Regions from separate parts of the Desulfovibrio sp. JC022 genome, predicted to be linked through region 3. Evidence: riboswitches for the same ligand, from Rfam matches in the RefSeq annotation. Region 3 holds a riboswitch; each other region holds the start of a gene.
The links. A riboswitch is a leader RNA that binds a small molecule or an ion and turns the genes downstream of it on or off. The one in region 3 is predicted to bind cobalamin.
Positions count from the first base shown of each region.

Region 1: another riboswitch for cobalamin. It lies ahead of FMS18_RS00930 (ribonucleoside-diphosphate reductase); the one in region 3 lies ahead of FMS18_RS03265 (sirohydrochlorin cobaltochelatase).
Region 2: another riboswitch for cobalamin. It lies ahead of metE (5-methyltetrahydropteroyltriglutamate--homocysteine S-methyltransferase); the one in region 3 lies ahead of FMS18_RS03265 (sirohydrochlorin cobaltochelatase).

Region 1 is NZ_VOPZ01000001.1:225,171-232,554, reverse strand. Features, by position in the region: gene FMS18_RS00945 (sigma-54-dependent Fis family transcriptional regulator) at 1-889, shown strand, start outside; gene FMS18_RS00940 (citrate synthase) at 1,305-2,594, shown strand; tRNA gene FMS18_RS00935 (tRNA-Leu) at 2,807-2,893, shown strand; cobalamin riboswitch at 3,046-3,180, shown strand; gene FMS18_RS00930 (ribonucleoside-diphosphate reductase) at 3,469-6,153, shown strand; gene FMS18_RS00925 (alpha/beta hydrolase) at 6,344-7,291, shown strand.
Region 2 is NZ_VOPZ01000001.1:204,580-211,963, forward strand. Features, by position in the region: gene FMS18_RS00840 (glycosyltransferase) at 1-614, opposite strand, end outside; gene FMS18_RS00845 (pilus assembly protein PilZ) at 672-1,019, opposite strand; gene FMS18_RS00850 (diguanylate cyclase) at 1,298-2,587, shown strand; gene FMS18_RS00855 (DUF4136 domain-containing protein) at 2,746-3,318, shown strand; cobalamin riboswitch at 3,462-3,652, shown strand; gene metE (5-methyltetrahydropteroyltriglutamate--homocysteine S-methyltransferase) at 3,717-5,990, shown strand; gene FMS18_RS00865 (methylenetetrahydrofolate reductase) at 6,056-6,937, shown strand; gene FMS18_RS00870 (hypothetical protein) at 7,035-7,384, opposite strand, start outside.
Region 3 is NZ_VOPZ01000002.1:60,169-67,552, forward strand. Features, by position in the region: gene cobI (precorrin-2 C(20)-methyltransferase) at 1-368, opposite strand, end outside; gene FMS18_RS03250 (ABC transporter substrate-binding protein) at 369-1,319, opposite strand; gene FMS18_RS03255 (ABC transporter ATP-binding protein) at 1,237-2,013, opposite strand; gene FMS18_RS03260 (iron ABC transporter permease) at 2,010-3,074, opposite strand; gene FMS18_RS03265 (sirohydrochlorin cobaltochelatase) at 3,093-3,995, opposite strand; cobalamin riboswitch at 4,098-4,301, opposite strand; gene FMS18_RS03270 (MATE family efflux transporter) at 4,375-5,706, opposite strand; gene trmFO (methylenetetrahydrofolate--tRNA-(uracil(54)-C(5))-methyltransferase (FADH(2)-oxidizing) TrmFO) at 5,709-7,028, opposite strand; gene FMS18_RS03280 (ABC transporter ATP-binding protein) at 7,128-7,384, shown strand, end outside.

The DNA.
Region 1 (7,384 bases), on a different contig from region 3:
GCTGCGCAAAGCCGCCCGCTCAGATGCACCGGTCATCATTTACGGAGAATCCGGAACGGGTAAAGAACTGGCTGCACAGGCCATTCATAAAATGAGTCTGCGCAATGATAAGCCGTTTGTGCAGCTCAATTGCGCCGCGCTCAATGAATCCCTGCTGGAAAGTGAACTTTTCGGGCACATAAAGGGGGCCTTCACAGGGGCCTACCGCCATCGACAGGGCCGCTTCGAAGAAGCTGCGGGCGGTTCCATTTTTCTTGATGAAATCGGCGATGTGCCGTTGCCCATTCAGGTTAAACTTCTGCGGGTACTGGAAACCCGTTCCTTTGAACGGGTGGGTGAGAATATCAACCTGTCCATGGATGCAAGACTGATTACCGCCACCAATCAGGACCTGCGCCAACTGGTGCAAGACAAACAATTTCGCGAAGATTTCTTCTTCCGCATCAATGTAATTCCGGTTCACCTGCCGCCTTTGCGAGAACGCAAGGAAGATCTGCCTCTACTTGTTGATCACTTTATCCACCTGAACGATCATATCCATGAAGGAGAAGGCCCGGCCCCGGAAACCATGCGTAAAATGATGAGCTATGAATGGCCCGGAAACGTGCGGGAGCTAAAAAGCGCACTGGAATACGCCGCAGTGGTTAAAGACAACGGCCCGATCATGCCCGAACACCTGCCACCTCAGATAATGGAATCCGGCAATATAACTCCCTGCCCGGAGCCAATACTTCCTACTATAGAGCCGGATGAAAAACAGGCTCTCATTAATGCTCTCAAACAGGCCGGAGGCAATAAAAGTAAAGCGGCAAAAGTCCTCGGGGTCAGCCGGGGAACCATTCATAACCGCATGCGCAAATATTCGGTTCAGTATCGGTTGGATGAGTAACCACATATCAGAAAAACCGCATCATTACTGAACATTATACGGACAGCACGTCCTTTATAGAAAGATTATACAGCCGCCACCACTGGACTTTTCAGCTGTTTTTGAGTAAATACTTTCTCAACATCGGGAAAAAGCATCCGCTGTTTCCCCACAAGTCGCCGTAAAACCATTTACACTGGAGCAGCAGGTTCTAAAGCCCTGCCCAGTCCGAAAGAAATCACATTTCTGCCCGCTAAATATCCGGAACTCCGCAAGGCATCAGACCTTGCACCCGGACCGCAAGACCCGGCATCAAGCAGGTCTGCGCAAAACTGGAAAGCCAGTGCGCATGCTTTGCCTTTGAGTGCTGTGGTTTATTGCCCGAAAACAGAGACATGATACAGCGCGCACAGACAATTAACCGGAGGTTAAGAACATGAGTGATAAAGACATCGCGATCTTGAAGTATGACGGCAAAGAATACGAACTGCCTGTAATCCATGGAACAGAAGGCGAAACAGGCGTAGACATCACTAAACTCCGAGCGCAGAGCGGCCTCATCACCTACGATCCCGGCTACGGCAATACCGGCTCCTGCACCAGCAACATCACCTTTGTGGATGGCGAAAAAGGAATCCTGCGCTATCGCGGTTATCCCATTGAAGATCTTGCCAAACACGGTAAGTTTATTGAAACAGCATGGCTGCTCATCTTCGGTGAACTGCCCCTTAAGGAAGACCTGACCCGCTTCTCCGCCCTGCTCACCGCCGAGGAACTTATTCACGAGGACCTGCGTCACCACTTCGAAGGTTTCCCTGCCCACCGCAACCAGCCGATGGCAATCCTTTCCGCGGTAATCAACGCGCTGGGAAGCCATAACCCGGACCTTTACGACATCAACGACAAGTCCGAATTTTTCCTTGCTGTGGGCAAAATCATCTCCAAAGTGCGCACCATTGCGGCATTTTCCTACCGCAAATCCATAGGGCGTCCCTTTGTATACCCGGACCCGGAGCTGAGCTACTGCCACAACTTCCTGCATATGATGTTCTCAATCCCCTACAAACAGTATGATCCGCCCATTGAAGCTGTAAAAGCACTCTCGCTCATCTTCCAGCTCCACGCGGACCACGAGCAGAACTGCTCCACCTCCACTGTAAGGATGGTCGGCTCCACTCAGGCGAACATTTTCGCCTCCGTGTCATCCGGCATCTGCGCTCTCTGGGGCCGGTTGCATGGCGGAGCTAATGCCGCAGTCATCGACATGCTCGAAACCATCCAGAACGGCGACTATACCATCGATGAGTACATTGAGAAGGTCAAAAAGAAAGAGTGCCGACTCATGGGCTTCGGGCACCGCATTTACAAAAGCTTTGACCCGCGCGCAAAAATTCTCAAAAAAGCCACCCACGACCTCTTGCAGCACGGCTTCAGTGATGAACTGCTGGATATCGCCATGAAGCTGGAAGAACGCGCTCTTTCCGATGAATACTTTACCGAGCGAAAACTCTACCCCAACGTGGACTTCTATTCCGGCATCATTCTGCGCGCACTGGGAATCCCGGTAACCATGTTCCCGGTAATGTTCGCCATCGGGCGCATGCCCGGTTGGATTGCCCACTGGTACGAAGATTACACCAACCCGGCAGCAAGAATTAATCGCCCGCGCCAGATTTACACTGGCGAAACTCCCAGAAATTACGTACCTATAGATTTCAGGAAGTAAATCTAGTCAGTATCGGTCCTGGGCTTATCCGGCCCCGGAGCGATGGATATACCTACCCGGATATGCCCGTAATCCCGCCCCGTACAAGGGATGAGATTACGGGCAATACTTTTTTGAGCAGTTCGAAATTTTAATTATTTTCAAAAAAATCAAAATTAATTAAAAAAAAGCTTGCAATTTACACACGATATTTATAAACAATTCTTCGCCGTGCCGAAGTGGTGGAATTGGTAGACACGCTAGGTTCAGGGTCTAGTGGAGGTTTCTCCGTGGAAGTTCGAGTCTTCTCTTCGGCACCATATTTCAGAAAAAGCCGCAACAAATGTTGCGGCTTTTTTGTGTTCTTGGCCCTGACAACAAGTCAGCCCTACTGCCCATTGGGCTAAGGATCTTTCTGCTGAAAAACAGCTAAAAATTATTGACCGCAGATGAAGTTTTGTTAAACTTTTGCTCGTTGTTTTTCACTTCAGGATTTTTTGAAAATAAGGGAACCCGTTTAAAATGCGGGGCGGTTCTGCCGCTGTGATTCCTGTCCTTTTAAGGAACAGGAAAAGCCAGCACCCCGGCCTGAAGCTATCTGCTGTATGCAGAAAATTACCACCTCCCGGACGCTCCTTTTCAGGCATGCTCTCCGGCTTCAAAAAACAGGTTATGCCTTCTGGGCCTCCTGCACCACAAATCAAAATTCTATCCCCACTATGGGATTATTGTTGCCGGCAAATGTTTTTCGTTTATGAATTTTCATTCGCCTCAAGACTATGGTTTGCTTTGTAAATTTCACAGCATCCAAGAATACTCATGCGCCCTTGCTTTTAAAAGCAGCTAATTTTGACCTCAGGGCCCAAAAAAAGCCCTTTATAGGATATTCATCATAATGACCGAACAATCTGTAATCACCCGCGAATCAGCGAAAATGGCTCTTGAAGAACACACCCGTTTTCAGGAAACCGTCAGTTCCAAGAAATACCAGATACGCGACCGCAAAGGACGTCTTCAGGAACACTCATTTACTGACGTTAAAAACAGACTCTGCCGTGAATTTTTAAAACATTCCCGTTTCGAAAATCAGGAAAATGAACAGGTTTGCGAAATGCTCCAATCCGGGCGTTTCATTCCTGCCGGTTCCATACTTTCCGGCCTTGGCAATGAACATGCGAAATGTTCGCTGAGCAACTGCTATCTGGCCAAGATTGAATCTGATTCCCTTGAAGGAATTTTCGAAGCCCAGAAAAAACTGGCCCGCACATATTCCTATAGAGGCGGCAGCGGCATCGACATCACCATCCTGCGCCCTTCCGGTGATCCGGTAAACAACGCTGCGGTGACTTCTTCCGGGGCTGTAAGTTTCATGCCCCTTTTCAGTGAGCTGACCAATACCATCGGGCAGAACGGCAGACGCGGCGCGCTGATGATCTCTCTGGACATCCGCCACCCGGAAACCCGCCGTTTCATCTGGTGCAAGAGCAAGCCTGAAGAAATTTTCGGAGTTGATTCCCTGACAGGTAAAATTCAGGACGTTTTCGGTGCCAACATCAGCCTTAAAGTTACCGATGACTTCATGCGGGCTGTTGAAGAAGATAAGGACTGGACTTTTATTTTCCCCGACAGATTTAAAATCAGCGGTAAGATTTGCGATGAATCCACCCTGCAACTGCTGCCGGAAGTATACAAGGCCCTTGATCCGCAGGTCGGGGACCGTCTTGAGGCTGAAATTATCTACAAAGTCATCGGCACAGACCCCAAAAAGCAGCTGGTCAAAGTACAACCGGATCTTCCGGTCAACGATGAGAACACTCGCCTTGCCGACGAAACCCTGACCTTTTCCCTTTCCAGAAAACGCAACGAAACATCGGACATATTCGATCCGGTAAAATCCGTTTACAACGAACTCTGGGACGGTGATTACAGCCGCTGGCAGGAACTGAAACTTCCGCTTAAAGAATACGACACCGTCAAAGCTCGCGACCTGCTTGAAGAAGTCAGTGAATCCGCATGGAAATCCGGTGATCCGGGAATCCTTTATCAGGACACCACCCAGCGCAACACCCCCGGCACATACATAGATCCCCTGCGTCTCAAGCCCATGTCCACCAATCCCTGCGGCGAGCAGGCACTCGGCTACTGGAGCAACTGTTTGCTCGGAGCCATGGTTTTGTACCGGTACGTGGTTAACCCGTACACCAAGGAAGCACGTTTCGACACCGATCTTTTCCATGACGACCTGACCCGGACAATGTCTTTCATGGACACCATGTCTGATCTCAACCAGAACAAGCACCCGCTTCAGAAGCACCGCGATGCTGATAAATACGGTAAACGCATCGGCATAGAATTCACAGGACTGGGCGATATGCTCGCCATGCTGGGCATGCGTTACGGAAGCGACGAATCCATTGATTTCATCAAAGAAATCATGCGCGACAAAGCCATCACTGAGATATCTGTCAGTGCGGATATTGCCGAGCGATTCGGTGAAGTTGAAGCCTTGAAAGATAAGGAAGCGCGCAGCCGCTTTCTGGAATGCCCATACATCAGCAACCTTGATCTGCCCAAGAAGCTGCGCAAGAAAATACTCAAAACCGGCCTGCGCCACACAGCCTTTAACACTGTCGGCCCTTCCGGTTCCATTTCCATCATGTCCGACAACTGCACTTCAGGAATCGAACCGGCATTCCTGTTCAGCTACGCCCGTGAAACAAGACTTGAAGCCGGAAAGGTTTTTGAGTTTATTCACATGCCCCCGCTGAAATGGATGCTTGAAACCAATCAGGAACACCTGTTCGGAAAATACACCGCCCAGCAGCTCAAAGAAAAACTGAATTACGTGCAGGCCGATGAACTGGACTACATGGACCGCATCCGCATGCAGTCCGCAATCCAGCAGTACACCGACAGTTCCATTTCTTCGACCATCAACCTCTCCGAGGAGACCCCCAAGGAAACCATCTTCGAGATCTACCTTGAATCTTGGAAACAGGGACTCAAGGGAGTAACGGTCTTCCGCAACGGTTGCAAAAAAGGTGTATTGAGTAAAAAAGAAGAAACCAAAGAAGCCGATCCGACCATGCTGGGCCAGAATCCAACCCTGATCGAAAGGGAACTCGGCGACATAGAAAGGGCCGAACGGCACCGGGTTATGTGGAAAGGTTCCAAGATGTACATCATCGTATCTCTGGATGATTCCGGCAACCCCATTGAAATATTCGTCAAACTTCCCAAGGAAGCCGGGATGACCGGAGACGGGTTCTACAATGAACAGGTTTTTCAGGAAAAATACTCTCTCTGGGAAACCATCACCCGCTTAACCAGCATGCTGCTGCGCGTGGGAATGCCCATTGACCGCATCCTCACCCAGCTGGACCGCTCCAGCTACAACATCATTGACGCGGCTGCGATCATCTCGCGCATCCTGCGCCAATACATCTCCCTGGATATGGATGATCAGACCATCGTCTCCAAAGGGCTTGGAGACCGCTGTCCCGAATGCAGCCAAAAAGCATACGTCCCCGAAGGCGGTTGCAAAATTTGCAAGGCTTGCGGGTATACTACCTGCGGGTAAATATTGGGACCGGGATTTCCGGCAGGATTGAAAAATGGAAAAGCCGCGACGGGAGTTGCGGCTTTTTTTGTATCCACAGAGGAATTACATTTAATACGGACAAAACAACTAGACATAAAATCAAAACCCTGTTTACAAAAAACCACCCATCATCTATATTCTTATCCAAATAATCTTTAAGGGGGATAGGATGACTGATTTAAGCAACATTTATTTCATTACCAACAGGGTATTAAGCGGATCAGATGAAAACAAAAAATTTAAAAAGAGTAACCTCTGCTCCCCGGACCTGTCCTTCTGCAAGACCGGTCCAGACCGCAGCATTGAGTTGCTCAAGAGCGGAGCCATGTTCAAAGAACTTAAAGACGAGCATGGTTACGATGAATTCCTCATCTACATTCACGGCTTCAACAACCAGCCATGGGAGGATATTTTTCCAAACACAGCCCGCATGCAGAAACAACTCAATGAAGCGGGATGCAGCAAAGTAAAAGTGCTGCCTCTGGTCTGGCCCTGCGATAATGATTTCGGAGTATTAAAAGATTACTGGGATGATCAGGAGTCCGCGGAATTCAGCGGAAAATTCTTTGCCCGTGCCATAGGCAAACTCATGGAATGGCAGATGGTTAACCGGGAAGATCCGTGCCGCAAACGAATACACATAATGGCCCACTCCATGGGCGGACGTGTTATGCTGAAATCACTTCCCTTTTTTGCGAAAAACATAGCAAGGGCCGATGTGCCTTTCCTGTTCACCAACACCTTCCTCATGGCCTCCGACATCCCCAATGAATGCCTCGGCAAGGGCGAAGAAGGCCACTACATTTGCAGCGCGTCCCGAAACATCGTTTGCTATTACGCCAACGACGATATTGCCATGCCCGCCAGCAAAGCTGCCAACGTAAAAAATTTGGTATTCAGCAGGCGCATGGGCCACACCGGACCGGAAGAATGGGATGAAGTATTGAAGAAAAAGGTAATCGCCGCCAATTGCGACAGCTTCAACAACAAGCTGGACCTCAAAGGACACACCTACTTCATGGACAGTGACGAAATGCAGAGTCCTGCTTTTCAGCACATGATATCGCTGATCAAGAATCCCGGATCATTTAAGGCTAATCAGCAATTGATTTTGTAGGGTTTGGGGAATTGGAGGAAATTGGAAAGCCGCGATGGGAGTCGCGGCTTATTTTTGTAACTCAAAAAAACAACTATTCATTGCATAACAATA
Region 2 (7,384 bases), on a different contig from region 3:
CAGGCGAGGGCTTCAAATACCCGGAAATTGAGGTCGCCGCGTTCGGCAATGTTGAGCACTACTTTTGCTCTGGGAAAAAGTTTGCTGAAATCGCCTTTAGTAATGTGCAGACCGGGCACATGTTCAGCTACTTTATCGAGAAAAATTTTTCTTTCCGGGGTCAATTCCGCGCTGACATTACCTACAAAGAGCAGGTCCCATTCTTTTTGTGTTTCGGATGGAACATGATGGTCCATGACAATGGGCGGAAACCAGAGCAGCCGTGATTCCTTTAAACGGGGAGCAAAACGGTCCAGATGATCCTTCAGGCTGACCAGACAGATATCGAATCCTTGGGCGTAAAAGGGGTACCAGCTGTGGATGTGGGTATCGATGCAGTGAAAAATGGTCAGGCAGGGGAAGTTTTCCACGCCTGCAAGGGGCGGAGCGATAGAGCGGTCGGCATAGACCACGGCATAAGGCTTAGTTCCGGTCTTTTCCAGAATATCCTGCCAAGTGAATACCTGCTGCCCCTGGATGGGGATGTGGACTGTTTTGTAGCCCAGTTCATCCATTCCGGTGCGGAAAAAGGTATTTCCGACCCATGCTATGATTTTGGTTTCTTGCTTGTTCACGAAGAGAAGATACCAATTAATCTTATTATTTGAAAGAGGCGGTCTCGGGTGTGCTTTTTACTTGAGCATATCGATCAGGGAGGGTTCATCAAGATCGAGGGATGGGATAAATTTTACCCCGAAGACAGTGTCTTCCTGCCAGACAGCGACGGCCTTCTGGCTGCTGAGAAATCCAATTCTGTCATTAAATATGCAACCCCGGAAAAAAAGAACGTCGTCCCGCTTTATCCTATTGGAATCGCAGCTTGAATTGGTCATGAACTTCATTCCTTCCGTGGAAATATTGAGTATGGTTATATCAAGGTTTCCACCTGTTGACGCGGCAACGTCGCATTGCCGAAAAAAACCGTTGATGGATTCCAGCTCTATCCTTGTCTGTTTGCGTCGGTCTGATAATGTATTCATATTTACCTCCCCAAGGGGAAAGAACACTATGATTCAATAAAATTCAAGTGAATTATTTTTTATGTTATTTGAGAATTATCATTTTAAATCATACCTTATTACTCTGTTTCGTCTTTTCAAATGTTTACTGCTCGGCGGGTTAGATCAGTCTTGCATACAAGATTTGCAGGATTATTGAAAAATCATTGTTTTAGCTATTTGATGAGTTATTGACGGTTGAGTTGTTTCACACATAGACTGATTATAAACAGGGCGAGATCAGGAGTACGGGGAAAATTATGGGAGCAGAGAAGCTTCATAAGTATATATCGGAGTTGAAAGAGCAGCTGGAGCTACAGACCTTGCTGGCGGATTCTTCCTCTGAAGCTATCGGCGTGTTTGATGAGAAGGTGCGTTGTGTGGCTGTGAACAGGGAAGTGCTGGAAGTTCTGGGCTATACCCATGATGAAGTCATTGGCATGGGCGGGTTGGATCTTGTAGCTGAAGAGTATCGCGAATTGGTGCGGGAAAACATTTCCAGCAGGTACGAGCAGCCTTATTTTGTCATGGGTAGACGTAAGGACGGTTCTACTTTTCCTGCTGAAATCCGGGGGCGTACAGTGCAGCTTCGGGATAAGACCTACCGCATTTCAGCTATACGTGACATTTCTTATCTGAAAGCAACTGAAATGGAATTGCGCGAAACCCTGCATGAGTTGAAAATTATTTTTGAAAGTAGCAAAGCCGGGATGATGTTCTTGAAGGGTGGGCGAATCCTGAAAAGGGCAAATCAGGCTCTTGCCGATATTCTGGGTTATGAGTCGCCTGCTGATATGGTCGGCTTGGGTATGATTGATCTGCACCTTACCGAAGAAAAATTTCATGAATTTGGTAAGTTATATTACTACACCCTCGTAAATAAAGCTCAGGTAAATATTGAATATCAGCTGAAGCGTAAGGACGGAAAATTTGTGTGGTGTTCTCTGTCCGGTCAGGCCGTGGATGTGAATGTTCCTGCTGACTTGAATCGCGGGGTGCTTTGGGTTGTGAATGATATTTCTCAGCGCAAGGCGGAAGAGAAGCGGCTGTTGTTGCTGGCAACCACAGACAGTCTTACCGGGGCCTACAATCGCAGGGAATTTTTTCGGCAGGTTGAATTGTTTATGCAGGGAGATAAACGTAATCCAGCTGGTCCGTCTATGTTGATGGTTGATCTTGATAATTTTAAAAAGATAAATGACGCCCATGGGCATGAGGCTGGGGATGCAGTGCTGCGTCATTTTGCTGATATCTGTCGCAGTGTGATCAGGGATGATGATGTTTTTGCCCGCATGGGCGGGGAAGAGTTTGCAGTTTTTCTGCCCGGAACAGACCTTGCCGGAGGTATTGCTGTGGGAGAAAGGTTGTGCCGGAAATTTGCAGCGAGTGAAATTTCCATACAGTCTGGGATTATTAAGTGTACTGCAAGCATCGGGGTAGCCTCCATGAATTCGCGCAGGCTCGATACGAACAGGTTGTTGCGCATGGCGGATATGGCCTTGTACGACGCAAAGGAGTCCGGTCGAAATCTGGTCTGTTTTTATGATTGATTTTTTTAATGTCTCATTCCGCCCATTGAATTTGTTTTAACTCTTGGCTAAAGCCGCTAAAAAAGTTAAATGATTATGCTATAGGAAGTTGTAATAAAGTATTTAATGCGGCCTGAATTTCAGGGGATGGTCGTAACTAATAAAGTCAGGAGAAAGTGGTGAGGAAGTTACTTGTTGTTTTCGCATTGATCGGAATGATGCTTTCCGGGTGCGTGTACGTTAATATGGATGTCGAGAATAAACCTGTTCCGGGCACTGATTTCAGCGATTTTAAAACTTTTTCTTTTAAGCAGAAAAGCGAATCCAAGAAGGATCTTGAAGCTATTCTGCTCAATACTGCCAAGCTGGAACTGGAAGCCAAGGGTTTTAAATATGACCCGAATTCACCCGATTTCGTGGTAGTGGTTAATTTCGGTTCCAAGGCATTCATGGAAAGGGGAGTTACCTACAAAAGGGAAGCTTACGAGTACGATTATATCAGCAAGACCAACTCTGAAATAGGTGTGGTCAAGACCGCTGATGCCCCCCGTGTGGATAACACCGTGCGGATCTATCTGATGACTCCCCATGATGAGGGTTTGAAAACATACCTCTGGCGCGGAAAGGCCACCAGTCAGGACCGTGAAGGTCTGGATATTGTCGGTAAATGTCTGGTCAAAGGCGCGTTGCTGAAATTTCCCGCAGTTGATGGAAAGTTTCGTGAGAAGTTGAATGTAAGGGATTGCGAATAAACGATCATTTTAAATAGTTGCTAAAAAAGAAGCCCCCGGACAACTCCGGGGGCTTCTTTTTTGGTCTGGTGGAAAATTTTCGTGGGTACTTGACTTCGATGAAGATGAATGGCATTCCTTGATCACTATATAACAATATTTTTATATATTGAATTTGATTTGTATGCGCCCGCAGGAAACGGAAGATGGTGAAAATCCGTCGCAGGCGCGCTGCTGTAACCGGGCATAATTCAGGGTGATGGTGTCGATTCACTGTTTTGAGAACGGGAAGGATCGATACTGTGCGTCAAACTGTCCGGAAGCCAGAAGACGTCCTGCGGGAGTGAGTGCCGGACCTCGCGAACAGGTCTGTGAAACAGGGATAAATATCTCGGTCACTTGAAACACGGAGAATTATTATGCTGACGCACACTTTAGGTTATCCCAGAATGGGCAGTAACCGCGAACTCAAACGTAAACTTGAATCATACTGGAGAGGTGAAGCCGGGGCGGATGATCTCGCACTTACTTCCAGAAAATTGCGTGAACTGCATTGGGATGACCAGAAGCAGGCTGGAGTTGATCTGATACCGGTAGGTGATTTTTCCTACTATGACCACATGCTTGATAATGCAGTCAGGTTCGGTGTTATCCCCGGCAGATATAATGTGGAAGGAAACAAAATTTCCCTTGATGATTATTTCAGGATGGCCCGTGGTGAAGCTGGAGAGAACGGCGTGGCGGCCATGGAAATGACAAAGTGGTTTGATACCAACTACCATTACCTCGTGCCTGAATTTAAAAGTGACCAGAAGTTTTTTCTTGCCGATACATCTTTGCTTGAACAGGTTGATGAAGCGGCTTTGCTTGGGCACAGAATCAAGGCCGTCCTGCCCGGACCATTGACCTTTTTGCTGTTGGGTAAGTGCGCGGATCAGGAATTTGATCGTTTGGATTTGTTGGAAAACCTGCTGCCAGCTTACGTGGAACTAATTGAGAAGCTCTCCGCCAAATGCGAGTGGATTCAATTTGATGAGCCTATTCTGGCCCTCGATCTCGACGAGTCGGTGCGTAAGCTTTTCAACCCTGTTTACCGCACCTTTAAAGAAGCAGCCTTAAATTCCAAAATTCTTGTTGCCTCCTATTTTGGAGGTCTGGGTGATAATCTTGAAACTGCTACCTCTTTGCCTGTCGATGCTTTGCATGTTGACCTCGTACGCGGTTCACAGGACCTTGAACCGCTGCTTGTAAATCTGGCGGATAATTTAAGCCTTTCCCTCGGTGTAGTAGACGGCAGGAATATCTGGCGGGCTGATCTTGATAAGGGTGTTGCTGCTGTGAAGTCCGCAAAGACTGTGCTTGGCGAAGAACGGGTCTTGGTAGCTCCTTCATGTTCACTTCTGCATGTCCCTTTTGATCTTGAGCTGGAAACAAAGCTGGACGTGGAAATTAAATCTTGGATGGCGTTTGCCCGCCAGAAGTGTGTAGAAATCAGGACCATCGCTGATGCAGCAGCAGGTAAGGATGTTGAAGCTTTTCTGGTTGATAACCGCGGCATTCTTGGCTCCCGGAAGAAAAGTCCGAGGGTTAACAATCTACAGGTTGCCCGGAGACTGGCTGAACTAAAACCTGAAGATTACCAGCGTAAATCCACTTATACCAAGCGTGCTGAAATTCAGCGCGGGCTCGGTTTTCCTCTTTTGCCCACAACCACTATCGGTTCTTTTCCCCAGACTCCGGAAGTGCGTTCCACCAGAAGCGGTTTTAAGAACGGTCGTATTGAGCGGGCTGATTACGAAAGCTTTATGCACGGATACATCGAAGACTGCATCCGTCGTCAGGAGGAAATCGGGCTTGATGTGCTGGTTCACGGTGAACCTGAACGCAACGACATGGTTGAATATTTCGGCGAAAATTTTGACGGCTACTGCTTTACGTCCAACGGCTGGGTGCAGAGTTACGGTTCCCGTTGCGTGAAACCTCCGGTGATTTTCGGTGATGTGTCCCGTCCCGGTCCCATTACCGTGGATTGGATCAATTATGCCCGCTCCCTTTCAGAGCGTGAAGTCAAGGGTATGCTCACCGGACCGGTAACCATCCTGTGCTGGAGTTTTGTTCGTGATGACCAGCCCCGCAGTGAAACCTGCCGTCAGATCGCACTGGCCGTGCGTGATGAGGTGGCTGATCTTGAAAAGAGCGGGGTTAAAGTTATTCAGATTGACGAACCCGCCCTGCGTGAAGGTCTGCCTCTGCGTAAGGCAGAACAACCAGAATATTTGAAGTGGGCAGAGGAGTGCTTTCGTCTCTCCGCTTCCTGCGTTGAGGATGCCACCCAGATTCATACCCACATGTGTTACTGCGAATTCGATGAAATCATGGATTCCATTGCCGCCCTTGATGCCGATGTCATCAGCATCGAGGCCAGTCGCAGTCGCATGGAACTCTTAGGTAGCTTCAATCGGTTCAGCTATCCCAATGAAGTCGGTCCCGGTGTTTACGATATCCATAGTCCGGCAATTCCGGCTGAAGATGATATGGCCCTGCTGCTGGAAAAAGCTCTGGAAGTCATTCCCGCAGAACGGCTTTGGGTAAATCCGGATTGCGGACTCAAGACCCGCAAATGGGATGAGGTTGTCCCGGCTCTTAAAAATATGGTTCAGGCGGCTAAGAAAGTACGCCGTGAGATTCAATAAAGATAAATAAACTTCCCGGACCGTACCTGCGGTCCGGGAACCAAGCAGATAAAATGGAGAATTAAATGCAGGTGGCACAGAATATCAATAAGGCTGGACAATTTTTTTCCTTTGAATTTTTTCCGCCCAAGGATAAATCCACATGGCCCGTGTTTATGGAAAGGGCCGCAAGGCTGGCCGCTTTGAAGCCTCTTTTCGCATCAGTAACTTACGGAGCGGGCGGAACCAGCCACGACAATTCCCTTGAAATATGTTCCCGGCTGAAAAAGGATATGGGTATTGATATTCTTGCCCATCTGACTTGTGTCGGTGCCAGCGAGCAGTCCATTGATGAATTTGTCAGCCGTCTTGGTGAGGCAGGGGTCTCGGATATTCTGGCCCTTGGCGGGGATGGAGTGAAAGACGCCAATGGAGAAGGGCAAAGCCGTTTCATGCATGCTTCAGATCTTGTGGAGTATGTGAATGGTAAATTTTCCGAAGTGGGCATGGCTGTGGCCGGATATCCCGGCGGACATCCGGAGTCTCCGTCTATTGCCACGGATATTGAGATCCACAATTCCAAGCTTGCCAAAGGTGCGGACTTCACCATGACCCAGTTGTTTTTCGATAACAGGCTCTACTTCGATTATGTGGACAGGCTGGCGGAACTCAGCAGTACTACCCCGGTAATCCCCGGTGTATTGCCCATTCAATCTTTAAGTTCCCTGCGTCGGATTATGTCCCTGTGCGGTGCAGCCATTCCCGGCGATCTTTATTGCGGAGTGGAAAAGGCCTTTGATAAGGGCGGCGATGAGGCTGTTATGGAGTTCGGTTTTGACTTTGCACGCAAACAGATCGCGGACCTGCTTGATAAGGGCGCACCCGGAGTGCATATTTACAGTTTGAACCGCGCAGCCATGTGTGAAAGGTTGATTACTGACTTGAAGAGTGACGGATATTTTAATTAACTTTTTCAATGTTTCATTGCTACGTAAAAAATCCCTTCAACCCAATCGGGTCGAAGGGATTTTTGCTAACAGGGATTCCAAGGGGATTTAGTCCCTTCTACAAAAAACCTTTAAATGTATCGGCGATCTGGGCAGCGGTCTTTACCCGCTCCGGCCCGTGTTCGATGATAAAGGGCAGAATCTTATCAGAGTAACTGCCCAGCCCGGAAAGAAGGGTTTCGCTCAGTCCCTTGGCTGAAGGTGAGGCGATAAAGTTCTTGATTTCAGTGTACAGGGTCTTGGCTTCGCTTACGGAATCATTGCCGGAAGTATAGGCTGTGGAGGCATGACCGTAGACTTTTTGGGCTTTCTCAATACTTCCGGGAGTAGTGATTATCTTGGTCAATTTTGAAGTCAGTGAGGAATCAGTTGTGCCGGAATCCATGCTTTCAGAAAATCCGACCAGCT
Region 3 (7,384 bases):
TCAGGACAAAGACGCTTCATGGTCTGCATCATGTAGCCGAAAGTGGAATAAATCAGCGGATCGCCAAGAGTCAGAAATGCTGCTGTTTTGCCACCTTCCAACTGCTGGCAAGCAATGCGACAGTTCTCTTCCCAAGCATCGTTTAAAATGTCTTTATCGCGGGTCATGGGATAGCCAAGCTTGACTACTTCGCAATCATCACGCACGAATTCGGATGCTATTTCAAGGGAATGGGAATACTCGTTCTTTGTGGAAGAAGCGGCAAAAACCACGTCCACTTTTTCAAGTACACGAACAGCCCTAACGGTCAGCAGATCAGAATCACCGGGACCGACCCCGATTCCATATATTTTTCCGGAATTACTCATTTACTTCTCTTTGTTATTAAGCAGGAAGTCCGCGAGAATCTCAACAGCTTCCACATTTCTCGGACCGGGTCGGGAAAAAACCGACTCATCCACCTTTAAAATTCTTTTGTCACGCACCGCTTCAATCAACTTGAAATGGTTTCGCTCATCGGGCTTGACCGGAGACGGATTCATACGTCCGCTTTGGTATACATAATTCTGGGGATTGAGCCGCATCAACTCTTCTTCGCCCATGCGCACAATCTTTTTATGGTTACCAACGCAATTAAATCCCCCGGCCCGACGGATAATATCATTCACAATGGAACCCTGCCCTGCTGCCAGCAGGTTGGGATAACGTATTTCAAAAAACACGGATGGCAGCACTGATGATGTCACATATTTCTGCAACACCGCACTAAGCCGCGTATCCATTGACTCGATCAATTTATCCGCTGCCCCCGGCTTCCCGGTAAGTACGCCCAGCCTGTTAATAACGGAAAACATCTCCTCAAACGAGGCTACCTGAAACATGGCACACGGAATTCCCCGCGTTTTGAGCGGTTCAAGAGCTGTTGCCGCTTGTGACCTTCCGGCCATCTGCAAAACAAGATCAGGCTTAAGAGCCACTATCAGTTCCGGATTGGGCCGCATATGAGTACCGATAGACGGAAGCTTGATTATCTGCTCAGGATAATGATCCGCAGCGGTGCGGGCCACCAGCCGATCTCCGAGATCCATGGCGTACAAAATTTCATTAAAAGATCCGTACAAGGCTACGATGCGCTTAGCCGGAGCCTGCAAAGTTATTTCATTGCCGAAGTCATCGGTAATGGAAACCGCGGCCTGCGCCCCAGATACGAAACCAGACGCAAAAACACCTGCGAAACTAATCAGCAGCAGGAGAAAAAAGAACCTGCGGAACATGGAGGCTCGGATGCTCCACAATCGCAACAGATGTTTCATAAACATTTGAAATATTTTCCTCTGTAATTACATCAGCAGGTGAACCATCCAGCATGACTCTTCCCTGAGAAAGAAAGACCAGCCGATCAAAATAAAGGGCCGCCAAATTGAGATCATGGATCACGCAGACAATGGTCGCCCCATGGCGGTTCATGTTTTTCAGGAGATCAAAAAGCTCTATCTTCCCGGCAACATCAACACCGGAAGAAGCTTCATCAAGCACCATCAACCGGGCTTGCTGGGCCACAGTGCGAGCCATAAGCACTCTCTGAAACTCACCACCGGAAAGCTCGGCAACCGAACGCTCTGTCAGGTGGCTTATACCGACTCTTTCGATGGCCTCGGTACAAATCCGTTCATCCTCTCCGTCATAACCGAAAAAGCCGGACCCATGCGCGTAACGGCCCATCATGACCATGGATTTCACAGTCAGCCCGAAAGCGGGGTCCACCCGTTGCGGAAGCACAGCCATAATCCCGGCAAGTTCGCGAGGACGGTATGAATCAACCGTGCTACCGTCAATCTCAATACACCCTCCCAAAGGGGGGAGGACACCGGAAATTGATGAGACAAGAGTTGTCTTACCGCTACCGTTGGGACCGAGTATGGCGGTCATGGACCCTGCGGGGAACTCGAGATTCAGCCCATGCAGGACTTCACGCCCTGCGTATCCGGCTTTCAAGTCCGTAATTTTAATCATGAGCCGGCCCCGCTACTTCCATTAAAACCGGAGCGTAACACAATGCAGAAAAACGGACCGCCAAGTAACGCAGTGACCACGCCCACCGGAAGCTCCTCACCACCGGAAAGCAATGACCGGGCAATGACATCAGACCAGACCAACAGCAATCCTCCCAGCAGGGAAGATGAAAGCAAAAGCGGCCTGTGTTCTGCACCCTGAAACATGCGCACCAGATGTGGAACAATCAATCCCACAAATCCTATAATCCCGGAAACAGCCACCGCCGCCCCGGTCAACAGCCCGGAACCGATAAGCAGTGCCATACGAACACGAGAAACATCCATGCCCAAATGACGGGCCTGTGTTTCACCGAGAGAAAGAATATCCAGTTCGCGTGAGTAGTATATCAGCGGAATCATTCCGGCGATAAAGTACGGCATAAAAAGCTGCAAATGTGACCAGCCCCGCCCCTGAAAGCTGCCCATAATCCAAAAAACTATGGAAGTTACGGACTCCTCATCAAGGGACTTGAGCAGGGAAATGAGCGCGGAAAGAAATGTAGCCACCACAATCCCGGCAAGGACCATGGTTTCCCGACGTAATCTTCCGCCGATCCTGCCCAGCATGAGCACTGCGCCAAGCGCAGCCATTGCCCCGGCAAGGGCAGCCAGCGGCAGAAACAGGTTCCCGAATCTGGACCAAAGCTCCGCGCCGAGCATAGTCGAGCCGGAAAAAATCGCCAGACTGGCCCCGAAAGCCGCCCCGCTGCTAACTCCAAGAGTAAACGGATCAGCCAAAGGGTTGCGCAGGATGCCCTGATAAACAGTCCCGGCAACAGCAAGCGACATTCCCACCAAAAATGATAGACAAACCCGGCTGAGTCGCAGATCGATAATGATAAAAGAAAGTGCTGAATCAACTTTATCTGCACCCAAACCCAAAGCAGTCTTAAAGGCCGCCAAGACCTGAGCAGATTCAGTAGGATAAGCCCCGAAAAGACAGGCGGCGAAAATGGAAATCGGCACGAGCAATGACAGTACAATGACTGCCTGCGCCCTTCTGTTACCTGAAAATTCCATCATCACCGCCCGGTTTAATTAATGGTCGCCAAGGTGCTTGAAAGCAACCTTGAGGTGATCAACCCAGATGTCCAAAACCTGCGGAAATTCAGCGGTTCCCTTAAGCACGGGAACACACTTGTAACCCAGCTTGGACAGCTCGGATTTCCATGAATCAGCCTCATCTCCTGCCATATCGTTACGGGCATGGTCACCTGCAACAGACATGTAAGGCATGAGGTAGACTTTCTTGGCTTTGCTCTTTTTGAGCAGAACTTTAACGTCATCAAGGGAAGGTGCGCCTTCAACTGTACCAACGAAAATATTGGAATCAACCTTGGAAAAGTAATCCTGAGAAGCGGGATAGTAGATATTAGCGGCGTGGTGGGTTCCGTGACCCATAAGTACAACAGCATCCTTGGCCTTACGGTCCTTGGGTATGTTGGCGATAATGGCCTTCACAGTGCGCTGCATATCTTTGTCGGAATAAAGAAGCGGCTTGCCTACGGTAACTTTGCTCATGCCTTTGGGCATACCTTCAAACCTTTTTACGGTGTCACTGATGCCCTCAAATTCCTCACCGGGGATGGTGTGCAGGGACTGCACTGCAACATGGGTGAAACCTTCATCCATCATCTTGGTCATAGCCATAACCGGGGAATCCACAGCACGGCCTTCTTTTGCCAGAATATTTCTGATGATAGCGGAAGAATAGGACCAACGAACAGGTACACCGGGAAAAGCCTTTTTCACGGCCTTGTCGATTGCATCAAACGCAGGTTTGGTTTCAACCATGCTGGAACCGAAAGCGGACAGCATAATACCTTTTTTTACAGACTTTCCTTCACCATGTCCGGCCATGGCAAATGAAGGGATCAGCAGAAAACAAACCAGAATAAATGCGGGGATGAACTTGAATTTGTCCCCAAAACGGCACTGCATAACAGTCTCCTCAAATTGGGGGGCTTAAAAAAAGGTAAACCACACACGCGAGTGCATGCGCAGCAATTTCTGACAGGTAAAAGCCCCGTTAACCGTCAGAATGATCGTGATTTGCACCCGGGCAGGTCTTCCGACTCGTCCTATTCCACCCGGCCTTCCCGAAAATTAATTCAGTGGCACACGGAACCGGAATTATTCCGGTCACACGGGATGAAACCTTGCAGGACTCACGGCGGCGGGTCCGTCCCCGACTTTAACGGGGTTCCCTATTAAGCTCGTGAGAGCACCTCAGGCAAAAGCTAGATATGATTGTTCACTCGCATTGTCAATGCAGACGGCTGATATACACTATCTTAGCTGTCTGATAATTTTAGCCCTGTTAACGCGCGGCCAACGGCCCGTCCCCGATTCCGGGCCAAATACGGATCATACCCAACAATGCACGCAGGCTGGTCCAAATCCCGGCAACAACCCAGATCCAGAACAACATATGCTGCGGATGAAACCAATCTACCACATAAAGGAGTCCGACACTTGTAAGAACCGCAATGAGCATGGCATTCCGCAGATAGCGGTAATCACCGGTTCCAAGATGGATTCCGTCGGTAGCGAAGGAGAGCGCGTTGATGGGCTGCAAGAAAGTGACTGCCAGCCATGCAGGTCCGAAAACCATGGCGGATTCTTCCGGTACCAGCAACCAGACCACAGGCTGCTGTCCCAGATACATACCGATGGTCAGCACAACCCCGGTGGCGAAGCTCCATTTACAGACCAGTGCCGCGACTTTACGCGCGGTCACACGATCGGCACGGCCCACAAAATAGCCCACCAGCGACTGTCCGCTGATAGCAAAAGCATCTAGAAAAAGAGCCAGAAAAACAAAAAACTGGCGGATAGCCTGATGCGCCGCACCGGATTCCGCCCCGGCTTTAGTAGCAAAACGGGTACAGAGCAGCAAAAACATACAGACGCACCCGGTACGCACAAACATATCACCGCCGATAACAAAAAGCCTGCGTGCGTCAGCAAAGCTGAATCCGGTATTAAATCCATAATGTTTACGAACAACCAGCACCGCCCAAACCGCACCAATCCATTGACTAATGGAACTTGCCAGAGCAGCACCGCCCACCCCCATAACGGGAAACGGTCCCTTACCGAAAACAAGGCACCAGTCCAGCACGACGTTGATCACATTCATGCCCACCGCAATCCACAGCGGGGAGCGCATATCCTGATAACCGCGCAAAGACCCAAAGCAGGCAAGAACAATCAATACAGCCGGTCCACCCAGCAAACGGTAGCTCATGTAATCTACTGCCAGATTGCGAACAGCACCTTCTCCGCCCATCATCACCGCAATACTGCTTAGAAATGGATAGACAAAAACAATCAAAGCCAATCCCAGCACAGCGGAAATGCCCGCAGCCATCCAGCCAAGGGACGAAGCCCGTTCAAGATCGTCCTTACCCAAGGCATGCGAAACTTCAGTCTGGGTGCCGATGCCCAGAAATCCAAAAATCCAAAAGACAGACGAGAATACAATGGTCCCGATACCAAGCGAGGCCAGCGCTTCCGGGCCGAGTTTGGCAACAAATGCAGTATCCACCAGCCCGGTCAAAGGCTCGGCGACCATAGAAAAAAGAACCGGAATTGCCAAAGTAAGCAATGTCCGGTTCGGTTTAATTTCAAAGGGATGTTTTTGAGTCATTACTATTTAATATTCTCTTCAAACCAAGCTTCAAATAATTCCATAGCACGTTTGCCGTAGAGTTCTTTACGAACCCGTTTAGGTGCGCGCTTATTCAATGCAGGCATGAGTCCGAACTGGACGTTGGAGGGTTGGAAATTCTTTTTCTTTTCGCGCAAATGCCCGAGCAATGCGCCCATGGAGGTTTCCGGCGGCGGTGCGGGAAGTTCATTGCCTTTGGCCTGCTCTGCAAGCATGCGTCCTACCCAGAGACCGCAGGCTGCGGATTCAAGATAGCCTTCCACACCGGTAATCTGTCCGGCAAGATGAATACGCGAATCAGCCTTGAGGGCCAGTTTTTCGTCCAACACTTCAGGAGCGTTTACATAGGTGTTGCGATGGATAGACCCCATGCGCAGAAATTCCACATCTTCAAGGCCGGGAATCATGCGAAAAATACGTTTTTGCTCAGGGTACTTAAGCTTGGTCTGGAAACCTACGAGGTTAAAGGCGGTTTTGTCTTTGTTTTCAGCACGCAACTGAACCACGGCGTGTGCCTGTTCTTCTGTGCGCGGATCAATGAGACCTACAGGCTTGAGCGGTCCGAATGACAGAGTTTTCTCGCCACGGTCTGCCATTTCCTCAATGGGCAGACAGCCTTCGAAATGAATTTCTTTTTCGAACTCGCGGGGCACAACGCGTTCCCCTTCCTTAAGCTCCTTGATAAATTCGGCGTACTGTTCCTCGTTCATAGGACAGTTCAGGTAGTCGTCATCTTCAGGCTTGTAGCGGGAGCCGTAAAAAGCCACATCCATATTCACAGAATCGCGGCTGACAATGGGCGCGATGGCATCATAAAAATATAAACGCTGTTCGCCGATCTTGGCGATAAGACTTTCGGTCAGCCCTTCGGAAGCCAGCGGTCCGGCGCAAACAACGACCTTTGAAAAATCTGCAAGTTCGGGATCATCAAGGGAACTGATTTCCTTACGGACTACAGTAATGAATTCATTCTGTTCAATTTCCTCGGTAACCAGTCTGGAGAAAACTTCACGGTCAACGGCCAGCGCGGAACCAGCGGGCACACGGGCCTGCATGGCGGCTTTCATGAGCACGGAATCAAGGGCTTCCATCTCCTTTTTAAGCACCCCGATGGCGGTATTCAACTCACCGGAACGCAAGGAGTTGGAACAGACCAGCTCAGCCAGACCGGGCAAATGATGGGCCTCGGAATATTTATCGGGCTTCATTTCATAAAGAACTACCGAAACTTCAGCCTTGGCCAGCTGCATTGCACATTCACACCCAGCCAGCCCGCCACCGATTACTGCGATTTTATCCACGTATATTACTCCAAAGTCGATTGAATTTTTTAAGTATCTAAACTAATAAATAATAGATGTGTTTCGCGATCCTGCAAAATTATACATAACTCACCATTTATGACCGCACCTATCTTAAAAATCAAGAATCTGACCACATCTTTCGCCACTCCAGGCGGAATCATCAAGGCTGTGGATAATGCCAGTCTGGACTTAGGGCAAGGAGAAACTTTAGCCATTGTCGGGGAATCCGGCTGCGGCAAGACCGTGCTCTCCCTCTCAATTATGGGACTTATCCCCGATCCGCCGGGGCGAATCACTGACGGACAGGTTCTTTATCGCGATCAGGACCTTGTGCAACTATCCGAACAGGAAAT